DNA from 3 places in the Nocardia huaxiensis genome. Region 3 is predicted to be linked to each of the others. Evidence: riboswitches for the same ligand, from Rfam matches in the RefSeq annotation. Region 3 holds a riboswitch; each other region holds the start of a gene.
The links. A riboswitch is a leader RNA that binds a small molecule or an ion and turns the genes downstream of it on or off. The one in region 3 is predicted to bind S-adenosylmethionine.
Positions count from the first base shown of each region.

Region 1: linked by a shared signal. The riboswitch ahead of H0264_RS03270 (aminotransferase class V-fold PLP-dependent enzyme) and the one ahead of H0264_RS37610 (rhodanese-like domain-containing protein) in region 3 are both predicted to bind S-adenosylmethionine.
Region 2: linked by a shared signal. The riboswitch ahead of H0264_RS06645 (bifunctional o-acetylhomoserine/o-acetylserine sulfhydrylase) and the one ahead of H0264_RS37610 (rhodanese-like domain-containing protein) in region 3 are both predicted to bind S-adenosylmethionine.

Region 1 covers NZ_CP059399.1:718,778-722,879, forward strand. Annotated here, with positions in the region: gene H0264_RS03255 (TetR/AcrR family transcriptional regulator) at 1-320, shown strand, start outside; gene H0264_RS03260 (DUF2752 domain-containing protein) at 365-814, shown strand; gene H0264_RS03265 (hypothetical protein) at 869-1,054, shown strand; gene H0264_RS03270 (aminotransferase class V-fold PLP-dependent enzyme) at 1,051-2,364, opposite strand; SAM riboswitch class IV at 2,416-2,530, opposite strand; gene H0264_RS03275 (biliverdin-producing heme oxygenase) at 2,708-3,367, shown strand; gene H0264_RS03280 (LysE family translocator) at 3,471-4,102, shown strand, end outside.
Region 2 covers NZ_CP059399.1:1,488,044-1,492,145, reverse strand. Annotated here, with positions in the region: gene H0264_RS06655 (MFS transporter) at 1-604, opposite strand, end outside; gene H0264_RS06650 (TetR/AcrR family transcriptional regulator) at 740-1,438, shown strand; SAM riboswitch class IV at 1,451-1,561, shown strand; gene H0264_RS06645 (bifunctional o-acetylhomoserine/o-acetylserine sulfhydrylase) at 1,658-2,983, shown strand; gene metX (homoserine O-acetyltransferase MetX) at 2,980-4,102, shown strand, end outside.
Region 3 covers NZ_CP059399.1:8,209,779-8,213,880, reverse strand. Annotated here, with positions in the region: gene H0264_RS37620 (FAD-dependent oxidoreductase) at 1-1,327, opposite strand, end outside; gene H0264_RS37615 (Rv0361 family membrane protein) at 1,623-2,060, shown strand; SAM riboswitch class IV at 2,175-2,296, shown strand; gene H0264_RS37610 (rhodanese-like domain-containing protein) at 2,311-2,733, shown strand; gene H0264_RS37605 (O-succinylhomoserine sulfhydrylase) at 2,730-3,944, shown strand.

The DNA.
Region 1 (4,102 bases), 850 kb from region 3:
ACCATTACGCGCGGTTTCTCGAACAGATCCACGCGCATCCCGCCGTCACCGACGCGGGCAATCTCGACAGTGCACAGCGCACTTCGGTGCGCGTGATCATGCGCGGGCTCGAAGGCGAACTCGGCGAGCTGCCGCCGCGACTGCGCCTGCGACGCTTGCGTGCTTTGCCCACAGTGCTTTTCGCGCTGCTCGCCGATCACGAGCGTGCGGTGGAGGCGGGCAAGGTCGCGGCCGGAGCTGTGGATGCCTGGGGAGAAATCATCGACATGCTTGCCGGGACACTCACCGCGCCGGTCGTCGAACGGGCGCCGGTGCGTTGAGACCGCTCTGGCAGCGCGCGGTCCACGCCGCTACCGTTGAGCGCGTGGACACCGCATCGGCGCCTGTGCGCGAACCCTCTGCCCGGCCGCGGTGGCTGACCGCGGGGTTGCCGTTGCTCGCGGGCGGCGCGATGGCCGGAGCCATGGCGCTGCTGCATTTCCGGGATCCGCACGTGGAGGGGTCCTACGGGGTGTGCCCGTTCTACGAGCTGACCGGGTACTGGTGCCCGGGCTGCGGCGGGTTGCGGGGCATGCACAACCTCACCGACGGGCGGATTCTGGACGCCATCCACAGCAATCTGCTGCTGCTTCCGCTGCTGGTGGGTTTCTTTGCGTGGTGGGGGAATTGGATGATCAAGGGCTTGCGCGGGCAGATGCCGCCGCCGCTGCCGCGCATCCTGCCGCAGGCGGCGCTATGGGTAACCGGGATATTGCTGGTGGCGTTCACGGTGCTGCGGAACACGCCGTACGGAACCTGGCTCGCGCCGGTGTGAGCCCTGCGGCGTGCCTGTCCGGATGATCGTGTGGCGGCGGGGCATGCTCTGGATATGAGTGATTCGCTGAAGGAACGAGTACGCGCGAAACTGATCCGGCAGCTGGAAGAAGACGGACCGGACCCCGAACAGGACGATGTACGCCGGGTTTCCGTCCAGGACGATCTTGACATCCTGAACGTGGTCGCGGACGACGACCCTTTCGTCGAAGAACTCGCCGCCCGCTACCTCGTGTTTTAGAACGCGCAGGGCGCCGCGCCCTCGTTACCGCTGCCGAAGGGCCGGGTCTCCGGCACCGGATTCCAATGTCCTTCGGTGCGGGCGTAATTCCAGGCCGGGCCCTTGTCGACGAGGGTGGCGACGGCCTCGATCAGGCGGTCCACCTCGGCGGCGGTGGTGCCGAGGCCGATGCTGGCGCGCAGGGCCGCGTCGACGCCGAGGCGTGACAGCAGCGGGTGTGCGCAGAAGCGGCCGTCGCGCACGCCGATGCCGTGCTCGGCGGAGAGGTAGGCCGCGACCTGGCCGGGTTCGAAGCCGTCGACGGTGAAGGCGACAATGCCGACGGCGTCGGTGCTGTCCCGCCAGATGCGCAGAAAGCGCACTCCCGGAACGGTTTTCAGGCCGTAGCGCAGGCGATGGGTGAGGTACTGCTCATGCTCGATGGCCGTGGTGGCGTCGAGTTCGGCGAGCGCGTCGCAGGCGGCGGCCAGTGCCGCCACGCCGAGGACGTTCGGTGATCCGGCCTCGTGCCGTTGCGGGGCGGGCGCCCACTCCACGCTGTCGGTGGTGACGGAGCGGACCGCGCCGCCGCCGGCCAGATACGGTTCGGCGGCGTCGAGCCAGTCGCGGCGGCCGACCAGCACGCCCGCGCCGAAGGGCGCGTACGTCTTGTGACCGGAGAAGACCAGGTAGTCGATGCCGCTGGTGCGCAGATCGATCCGGCGGTGCGGGGCCAGCTGGGCGGCGTCGACGAGGATGCGGGTGCCGCACTGGTGCGCGATCCAGGCCAGGCGCTCCAGCGGCAGCAGTTCACCGGTGACATTGGAGGCGCCCGTAACCGCAAGCAGCGCAGCGGGTTTGGCGCACAGTTCGGCGACCAGCCGCTGGATGGTCTCCTCGATGGTGTCGGCGACCGGGACCACGCGGCGGCCGCGCTGCTGCCAGGGCAGGAAGTTGGCGTGGTGTTCCACGTCGAGGACCACGGTGTCGCCGGGCACGCACCCGGCGAGCAGGTTGAGCGAGTCGGTGGTGTTGCGGGTGAAGACGACGACCTGGTCGTCGGCGGCGTTGAGGAAGCGGGCGACGGAACCGCGGGCCGATTCGTAGCAGTCGGTGGAGATGCGCGAGGCGTAGCCGGCGCCCCGGTGCACGCTGGCGTAGAACGGCAGCAGCTCCTGGATGCGGTCGGTGACCTGGGTCAATGCCGGTGCGCTGGCGGCGTAGTCGAAGTTGGCGTAGGTGATGGTGCCGCCCTGGACGAGGGGGACCTGGAGGTCGCGGCCGGACACCTCGGCGAGGGCGGCACAGCTCTGGTCGGCGAAAGCAGTCATCACGAAATCCCGTCGGATAAGGGACGCGCGATCAGAAAGTGAGTGATCGAGTGTCCGCGCTTGCCGTTCCCAAGTCGGGATACGGCCGGGTCGTCACCCGGAGCACCCCACCGCGGAGGAGGGTTGCCGACCAGCTAGCCGGGGCTTTGCACTGGCACTCATGACCTGGTTTCAGAGGCTGGCAGACGGGCGGGGATCTTGTCAACCCCGCCGCGAAAATCATCCGAAAGTTGGATCCGGTCGGCCGCAAAGTACGTTTCGCGGGATTGTTGCTGTAGCTAACCTTGTCACTAGAAGTTAGGGTAGCCATAGTTGGGCGCCCGAGAGGTGAAAGAGGTTGCTCATGCTGGACATCGACACGCCGTTCTCGACGCTCATCCGCACCGCGACCGAGCAGCAGCACAACGAGGCGGAACACTCCACATTCATGCGCGATCTGCTCACCGGGAAGCTCGGTGTCCAGGCTTTCTACCGCTACACCTCGCAGCTGTGGTTCGTCTACGACGCGCTGGAGAAGCACTCCGCGCAGCTCGCTCAGGACCCCGTCGCCGGGCCGTTCGTCCGGTCGGAACTCGATCGGCTCGCCGCTCTCGAACTCGACCTCGCCTACCTCGGCGGACCGAACTGGCGCGACGAATTGTCCGCACTGCCTTCGACTTCCGCGTACGCCGCCCGGATCGAGGAGTGTGCGCGCACCTTCCCGGCCGGGTACATCGCGCATCACTACACCCGCTACCTCGGCGATCTCTCGGGCGGCCAGGTCATTCGCGGGACCGCCGAGAAGCTGTGGGATCTGCCCAAGAAGGGCGACGGCGTGCGGTTCTACGTCTTCGACGGCATCTCGAATCCGGCCGCGTTCAAACGCGAATACCGCGAGAGCCTGGACCGGCTGCCCCTCGCCGGGGACGATGTGGAGCGCGTGCTGGACGAGGCGCGACTCGCATTCACCATGAATACCAACCTGTTCCAGGAACTGGGTGCGGAGTTCAGCGCGCGAAACTGAATTCTGGACGCGCCCGGAGGGGCCGCCGGCCGGTTTTCATCATCAGGTCCGGTCGGCGGGTTCTTCCCTCCCGAATGTCGGTGGGCTGTGCTGTCATTGACGGATGAGCATGGCGCTGCTGTTGAGCTTCATCGGGCTGTGCGTGCTGCTGTCCATCACGCCGGGGCCGGATTCCTTTCTGGTGCTGCGGTTTTCGATGGCCGGGCCGCGTCCCGCCATTGCCGCGGCAGTGGGGTCGGCGCTGGGTGGGATCGTGTGGGCGGTGGTTGTCGCCGCGGGGGTGGCGGCGCTGCTGGAGCAGTCGGCCACGGCCTATCGCGCGCTGAAGGTGATCGGCGGAATCTACCTGGTGTACTTGGGGATTCGCGCGCTGCTGGCGCATCGGCGGGGGAAGGCCGCGGGGGCGGATGAACTCGCGGCGCGCACGGCCCGGGAGAAGGCGAACTCGGTTCGCTCGGCATTCGCTGCCGGATTGCTATCGTGCGTTTTCAATCCGAAGGTGGGGTTGTTCTACCTCGCCGTGCTGCCGCAGTTCCTGACCGAGGTGACCTTCGCGAACACGCTGACGCTCGGGGCGATCGAATCCACCATTGCCGCAATCGAAATGGTGCTGCTGGCGCTGGCGGCGTCCCGGGCGGTGGCGCTGCTGCAACGGCCCGCGGTGCGGGATCGGCTGGAACAGCTCAGCGCGGCGATTCTGGCGGCGCTGGGTATCGGCACCGCGGCATCGGCGAG
Region 2 (4,102 bases), 1.6 Mb from region 3:
TGATGACGACGGCCAGCGCACCCACGAAGGCCAGCAGCGCGACGGGCGTGTTCACCAGCAGGCACCAGCGCCAGTCGGCGTATTCGGTGAGCGCGCCGCCCGCGATGAGCCCGATGGCCGCGCCGCCCGCGGACACGCCCGCGAAGACGCCGAACGCCTTGGCGCGTTCCTTGGCCTCGGTGAACGTCACCGACACCAGCGACAGCGCCGCCGGAGCCAGCAGCGCACCGAACGCGCCCTGCAGTCCGCGCCCGGCGAACAATTGCCCGGCGTTCTGCGCGAGCCCGGCCAGCGCGGAGGCCGCGGCGAAGCCGATCAGCCCGATCAGGAAGATGCGGCGGCGTCCGAGGTAGTCGGCGAGCCGTCCGCCGAGCAGCAGCAGGCCGCCGAAGATCAGCGTGTAGGCGGTCAGCACCCACTGCTTGTCGCCTTCGCTGATCTTCAGATCGGCCTGGGCGTAGGGCAGCGAGATCGTGACGATGGTGGCGTCCAGCACCACCATCAGCTGCGCCAGAGCGATCACCCCCAGCGCCCACCATCGCTTGGAAGTGCTTGTGTCGGTAGGTATTTCGTCGGGTGTGCGCGTCACCGTCCCGGATGTCATGCCGTCTCCTCAGGATGCCTGGAACAACCCGACCATCGTGGCATCACCCGACAAATGGCGTCAAGAGAAAAATGTCCGACTGCGACAGTTGTCGGATGGCGTCGTGAAATACCCGCTGGTCGATACACTGTGGCCATGCCCGAGTCGACGCACGCCGATCTGCTGGAACGCCCCAGGCCGGGGCTGCGCGAACGCAAGAAGCAGCAGACCCGCGCGCGCATCATCGATGTGGCGCTGGAGCTCTGCGACGCCCACGGCTTCGACGCCACCACCGTCGAGCAGATCGCCGACGCCGCCGATGTCTCGCCCCGCACGATCAATCGCTACTTCGCGAGCAAGGAAGACATCGTCATCGCCCCCATCGCAGAATGGGGCACCGCGCTTGCCGACCACTTGCGCGCCGAACCCGTCACCGGGAATGAACTCCAGGCGCTGATGAACGCCTTCCTCGCCGTCATCGACGGCGTCATCGAACGCGACGAACCGCTGCCGTTCCGCTGGTTCCAGCAAATGCAGCGCATCATTCGCGGCAGCGCCGCCGTGCGCGCGTACAGCCTCGACGCCGCCGAGCACAAGACCGAACAGGTCACCGCGGCCGTGGCCGAACGCCTGGGCGCGGCCGTCGACTCGCTGCCCGTGCGCCTGGTGGTCAGCACCTGGCACACCATCATGCGAGTCGGCACGGAATGCGAGGACCAGACCCCGGAATGCCTCACCACCTCGGCGCGCGGCATGGCCGACGCCGTGGTCGACGCCTACCACGAATTCGTGCGGACCTGCGCCGCGCCCAGTGTGTCCGGCCCCACTTCGGAATCCGGGCCTTCCGCCCGTTAGAATCTCGCAACAGGTCAAGAGCATCAGCGTCAAGCCCCGGCTAGCTGATCGGCAACCCTCCAGCTGCGGTGGGGTGCTCCGGGTGAGGACCGGGCGCTCGAGGGCCGAGCGCAAGCGCACCGTAGGAGGTCACCGAAATGTGTTGTTGTCGAAGCCTATTCGCTTTCCGATAACGTCAGACTTCCGCCATTCGGCGACCTTGTTTTCCTGGAGCAGCACATGAGTGACTCGACCGCGCCCACGAATCCGGCCGACTGGTCCTTCGAGACCAGGCAGATCCACGCCGGGCAAGCGCCCGATGCGGCCACCGGGGCCCGCGCACTGCCGATCTACCAGACCACCTCGTATGCCTTCCGCGACACCGACCACGCCGCCGCGCTGTTCGGGCTCGCCGAGCCGGGCAATATCTACACCCGCATCATGAACCCGACCCAGGACGTGGTGGAACAGCGCATCGCCGCCCTCGAAGGCGGTGTGGCGGCCCTGCTGCTGGCCTCCGGGCAGGCGGCGGAAACCTACGCGATCCTGAACCTGGCGCAGGCCGGGGATCACATCGTGGCCAGCCCGCACCTGTACGGCGGCACCTACAACCTGCTGCACTACTCGCTGCCCAAACTGGGCATCGAGGTCAGCTTCGTCGAGGATCCGGACGATCTGGAGCAGTGGAAGGCCGCGGTGCGCCCGAACACCAAGGCTTTCTACGGCGAGACCGTCGCGAACCCGAGCAGCTCGATTCTGGACATCCCGGGCATCGCCGAGGTCGCGCACGCGGCGGGCGTGCCGTTGATCGTGGACAACACGGTCGCGACGCCGTATCTGATCCAGCCGCTGCAGCACGGCGCCGACATCGTGGTGCACTCGGCCACCAAGTACCTGGGCGGGCACGGTTCGGCCGTGGCCGGAGTGATCGTGGACGGCGGCACCTTCGACTGGACGGTCGAGGACGCCGAGGGCAATTCCCGCTTCCCCGGTTTCACCACGCCCGATCCCAGCTACCACGGTGTGGTATTCGCCGAACTCGGCGCGCCGGCATTCGCGCTGAAGGCGCGCGTGCAGTTGCTGCGTGACCTCGGCGCGGCCGTCGCGCCGTTCAACGCCTTCCTGATCGCGCAGGGCATCGAGACGCTGAGCCTGCGGGTCGAGCGGCATGTCGCCAATGCCCAGGCGGTCGCGGAGTTCCTGACGCAGCAGCCCGGCGTCGAGAAGGTCTACTACGCGGGCCTTTCCGACTCCCCCTGGCACGCACGCGGCAAACAGCTGGCACCCAAGGGTGTGGGCGCGATCGTGTCCTTCGAACTGGCCGGCGGCGTGGACGCGGGCAAGAAGTTCGTGGACGCGCTGGTCCTGCACAGCCATGTCGCTAACATCGGGGATGTGCGCTCGCTCGTCATCCACCCGGCCTCCACCACGCACGCGCAGCTGACGCCCGCCGAGCAGCTCGCTTCCGGCGTCACGCCTGGTCTCGTGCGTTTGGCCGTGGGTATCGAGGGCATCGACGACATCCTGGCGGATCTGCGCGCCGGACTGACGGCGGCGGCATCTTGACCGTGAGCATCGAATCGAGCACCTCCCGGCCGGCGGCGGAAGTCCTGCTTCCGCCGGCGGACGGCACGCTCGGCAGCATCGCTATCGGGGATGTGGAGCTCGAGAACGGGTCGGTCATCCCCGACGTCACCCTGGCCGTACAGCGGTGGGGCGAACTCTCGGCGAACGCGGACAACGTGGTGCTCATCGAGCACGCGCTGACCGGCGACTCGCATGTGGTGGGTCCCGCCGACGTGCATCACGCGCAGGCCGGCTGGTGGGACGGCGTGGTCGGGCCGGGTGCGGCGATCGACACCCGCGAATGGTGTGTCATCGCCACCAATGTGCTCGGCGGTTGCAAGGGCAGCACCGGGCCGTCCTCGCTGGCGGCAGACGGAAAGCCTTGGGGCGCACGGTTTCCCGAGATCACCATCCGGGATCAGGTGCACGCCGAGCAGAAGCTGTTCGACCTGCTCGGCATCGACCGGCTGGCCGCGGTGGTCGGCGGGTCCATGGGCGGCATGCGGGTGCTCGAATGGATGGTCGGCGCGCCCGAGCGGGTCGGCGCGGCACTCGTGCTGGCCGTCGGCGCGCGCGCCACGGCCGACCAGATCGGCACGCAGACAACGCAGATCGCCGTCATCAAGGCCGATCCGGACTGGCAGGGCGGCAACTATCACGGCAGTGATCGCGCCCCGATGACCGGCATGGGCCTGGCGCGGCGCATCGCGCACCTGACCTACCGCACCGAGGGCGAGCTCGACCATCGCTTCGAGAACCACGCCCAGGGGGATGAGAACCCTTGGGACGGTGGGCGTTACGCGGTGCAGAGCTACCTGGAGTACCAGGCCGACAAGCTCATCTCGCGCTTCGATCCGGCCACCTACGTGCTGCTCACCGAGGCCATGAACCGGCACGACGTGGGCCGCGGGCGCGGCGGCATCGAGGCCGCGCTGGCCTCGACGCTGGTGCCGTGCGTGGTGGGCGGCGTGGATTCGGATCGGCTGTATCCGCTGCGCACGCAGCAGGAGCTGGCGGATCTGCTGCCCGGCTGTAAGGGGCTGGAGATCGTGCGGTCCCGGGACGGGCACGACGGGTTCCTCACCGAGACCGAGGCGGTGGGCAAGCTGATGGTGGAGA
Region 3 (4,102 bases):
GGCCCTCCGGCTCGCCCAGCGCCCGCTCGTGGGCGTCGAGGCGGTACCAGCCGGCCCAGGTGGTGAAGGGGATGCCCTTCTCCTCCAGGAACGCGGTGACGGCGTCCAGCTCGGGTTCGGCGGCCGGGATGAAGCCGGCGGCGTCGTCGAGCAGGCAGGCGATGGTCTCGTTGGCGTCGCCCTTGGTGTGGCCGATGAGGCCGACGGGGCCGCGCTTGATCCAGCCGGTAACGTAGGTCTGCGGCATGAACCGGTCCGCGCCGTCGGCGTCCTCGTTCACGAGCACGCGTCCGGCCTCGTTGGGCACGGTGCCGGCCTGATCGTCGAAGGGCAGCTGCGGGATGTTCTGCGACAGATAGCCGACCGCGCGGTACACGGCCTGCACGTCCCAGTCCTTGAACTCGCCGGTGCCCTTGCAGTTGCCGGTGCCGTCGAGCGAGGTGCGCTCGGTGCGCAGGCCGACGACCTTGCCGTCGGCGTCGCCGATGACCTCGGACGGGGATTCGAAGAAGTGCAGGTACAGCTTGTGCGGGCGGTTGCCGATATCGCGAATCGCCCACTGCTCCAAGGTATTGCAGATCATGTCGACCTGCTTGGAGTGGCGGCGCGCGGCCTCGGAGCCTTCGTCGTAGTCGATGTCCTCGGGGTCGACGATGACCTCGATGGTCGGCGAGTGGTCGAGCTCGCGCAGTTCCAGGGGGGTGAACTTGGCCTGCGCGGGACCGCGGCGGCCGAACACGTGCACTTCCAGGGCCTGGTTGCCCTTGAGGCCCTCGTAGACGTTCGGCGGGATCTCGGTCGGCAGCAGTTCGTCGCCGGTCTTGGCGAGCACGCGCGCCACGTCGAGGGCGACGTTGCCGACGCCGAGCACGGCGACCTTCTTGGCGTCCAGCGGCCAGGTGCGCGGGACGTCCGGGTGGCCGTCGTACCAGGAGACGAAGTCGGCCGCGCCGTAGGAGCCGTCGAGGCCGATGCCCGGGATCTCCAGCGCGCGGTCGGCATTGGCGCCGGTGGAGAAGATGATGGCGTCGTAGAAGCGCCGCAGGTCCTCGAGGTTGATGTCGACGCCGTAGTCGATATTGCCGAGCAGGCGCACCTGCGGCTTGTCGAGCACCTTGTGCAGGGCGGTGATGATGCCCTTGATGCGAGGGTGGTCGGGAGCGACGCCGTAGCGGATGAGGCCGAACGGGGCGGGCATCCGCTCGTAGAGGTCGATGCTCACGTCCGCGTCGGATTTCATCAACGCGTCGGCGGCGTAGATGCCGGCCGGGCCCGCGCCCACGATCGCAATGCGGAGCGGGCGGGTCGCTGCACTCTGTTCGGTCATTCTTACGCGCACCCTTTGGGTCGAAACTATCTTGCCGTCAGTACTTAGCCGTCTGTCTTAGCTTAGGCTAAGTTGACGCCCTGGCTCGGGTGGTCCCGTTCACTCTGGTAACCCCCGACGCTGCAGCGTTGCTGCGTGGTGTTGCTATTCCCGCTCTCGCGCGGGAATTGTGGTGATTCTATCGGTGAGGTGGACCACCCTCCCGCGCGGTGCGGTGAACTGTGGGAATGCCCACCCCGCGCGTGTACCCGGTGTCGCGGCCGGAACACCCCGGTCGACCAGGCATGATCTACCCATGAGCGACGTCGATGACCAGCCGGTACGGATCGATCAGGGTGAGACGCGGACTCTGCTGCCATTCCTGGTGGCGGCGGGCGTCATCGTGGTTGTAATCATCGGAATTGTTATTGCCGCGCTGGTGTCGCCGGTTGAGAAGAATGTCACAGATAGCGACCGCCTGGCCGTCGCTGCCAGCACCTTCACCCAATCCCGCAGTGGCACCGACGTACTCGATCCGCGCACGGCCTGCCCGGGGTTCGATCAGAAGCGGTCGCCATTGCAGCCGCCGGCCGGAGAACAGGCCGCCACATACGAATTCGTGCGGCTCACCGACGCGCAGCTGAACGGGGATCAGGCCACCGCGCAGGTCACCACCCGCACCGACGGCGTCGAATCCACCTCGACCTGGCATTTCAGCAAGACCGACAACCGCTGGCTGGTCTGCAATTCCTGATCGTGATCCCGGTCGACGGGGGCCGGGGGCAGAGCCTCCGATTCCGGGGTCCGGGGGCAGAGCCCCTGGGGAAAGAATTGACAGTCGGGCATTGGTCCGGGCAATCTCAACCCAGGTCATGAGTACCAGCGTGAAGCCCCGGCTGGCTGGTCGGCAACCCTCCTCCGCGGTGGGGTGCTCCGGGTGACGACCTGGCCCGCACCGCTGGAAAATTCGTGGTGCGGCAAGTGCGGATTCACAGGAGGTTCGAGTGAGCTACGCGGGTGACATCACGCCGAAGCAGGCGTGGGAACTGTTGCGCGACAATCCGGATGCGGTGCTGGTCGATGTGCGCACCGAGGCCGAATGGCGGTTCGTCGGGGTGCCCGACACCAGCGGCATCGGCCGCCCGACCGCGCTGATCGAATGGGTGGACTTCACCGGCGGCCCGAACTCGCGGTTCGTGGACCAGCTGAGGAACGTCCTCGCCGACCGTGATTCGGCGTCGGAGGCCCCGGTCATCTTCATCTGCCGTTCGGGTCAGCGGTCCATCGGCGCGGCCACCGCCGCCACTGCGGCCGGTTTCGCTCCGTCCTTCAATGTCGTCGAAGGTTTCGAAGGCGCGCTCGACGCGCAGGGTCATCGCGGCCAGACCGGCTGGCGCGCGGACGGACTTCCGTGGAGGCAGTCGTGATCACTGGTGGTTCGTTCGACCGGCCGCTGCCCGAGGGCGTCGGCCCGGCCACGCTCGGCGTGCGCGGCGGCATCCGGCGCTCCGGTTTCGAGGAGACCTCCGAGGCGCTGTTCCTGAACTCCGGTTTCGTCTACGAGAGCGCCGAGGCCGCGGAAGCGTCCTTCACCGGCGACATCGAGCATTTCGTCTACTCCCGCTACGGCAATCCCACGGTCGCCATGTTCGAGGAGCGCCTGCGCCTGATCGACGGCGCGGAAGCGGCTTTCGCCACGGCCTCGGGCATGTCCGCGGTGTTCACCGCCCTGGGCGCGCTGCTCGGCGCGGGTGACCGCCTGGTCGCCGCTCGCAGCCTGTTCGGCTCCTGTTTCGTGGTCGCGAACGAGATCCTGCCGCGCTGGGGTGTCGAGACGGTCTTCGTCGACGGCGAGGACCTGGACCAGTGGGAGCAGGCCCTGTCCGTCCCCACCCAGGCCGTCTTCTTCGAAACCCCGTCCAACCCGATGCAGTCCCTCGTGGACGTGCGCAAGGTCACCGAGCTGGCCCACGCCGCCGGCGCGAAGGTGGTGCTGGACAACGTCTTCGCCACCCCGCTGCTGCAGCGCGGCTTCGACTTGGGCGCGGACGTCCTGGTCTACTCCGGCACCAAGCACATCGACGGCCAGGGCCGCGTCCTCGGCGGCGCCATCCTCGGCCCCCAGGACTACATCGACGGCCCCGTCAAAAACCTTATGCGCCACACGGGCCCGGCCCTGAGCCCCTTCAATGCCTGGACGTTGCTGAAGGGCCTGGAGACGATGCCCCTGCGCGTCCGCCAGTCCAACGCCTCGGCCCTGCGCATCGCCGAGTTCCTGGAACAGCACCCCGCCGTGGCCTGGGTGAAGTACCCGTTCCTGAAGTCGCACCCCCAGTACGACCTCGCCCAGTCCCAAATGTCCGGCGGCGGAACGGTAGTCACCTTCGAACTCAAGGCCCCCGAAGGCGAAGCCAAGAAGCGCGCCTTCGAGGTCCTCAACGGCCTCCGCATCATCGACATCTCCAACAACCTCGGTGACGCCAAGACCCTCATCACCCACCCGGCCACCACCACCCACCGCGCCATGGGCCCGGAAGGCCGTGCGGCAGTGGGCATCACCGACGGCGTAGTCCGCATCTCCATCGGCCTCGAAGACATCGAGGACCTGCTCGGCGACTTGGACCGCGCACTGAGCTGAGCGGTAAGGGCAATCGATAAGCGGAATCTCTATTGCCCTGATATTTGTGCATCCCATATCCCGTGGGATGTATGGTTAGGACGTCACCTCGGGTGATGGTTGGTGAGGGCCAAGCCGCTGGCTAGAGCGGCCTGGCCCGTGGATTACCGGTCCGTATG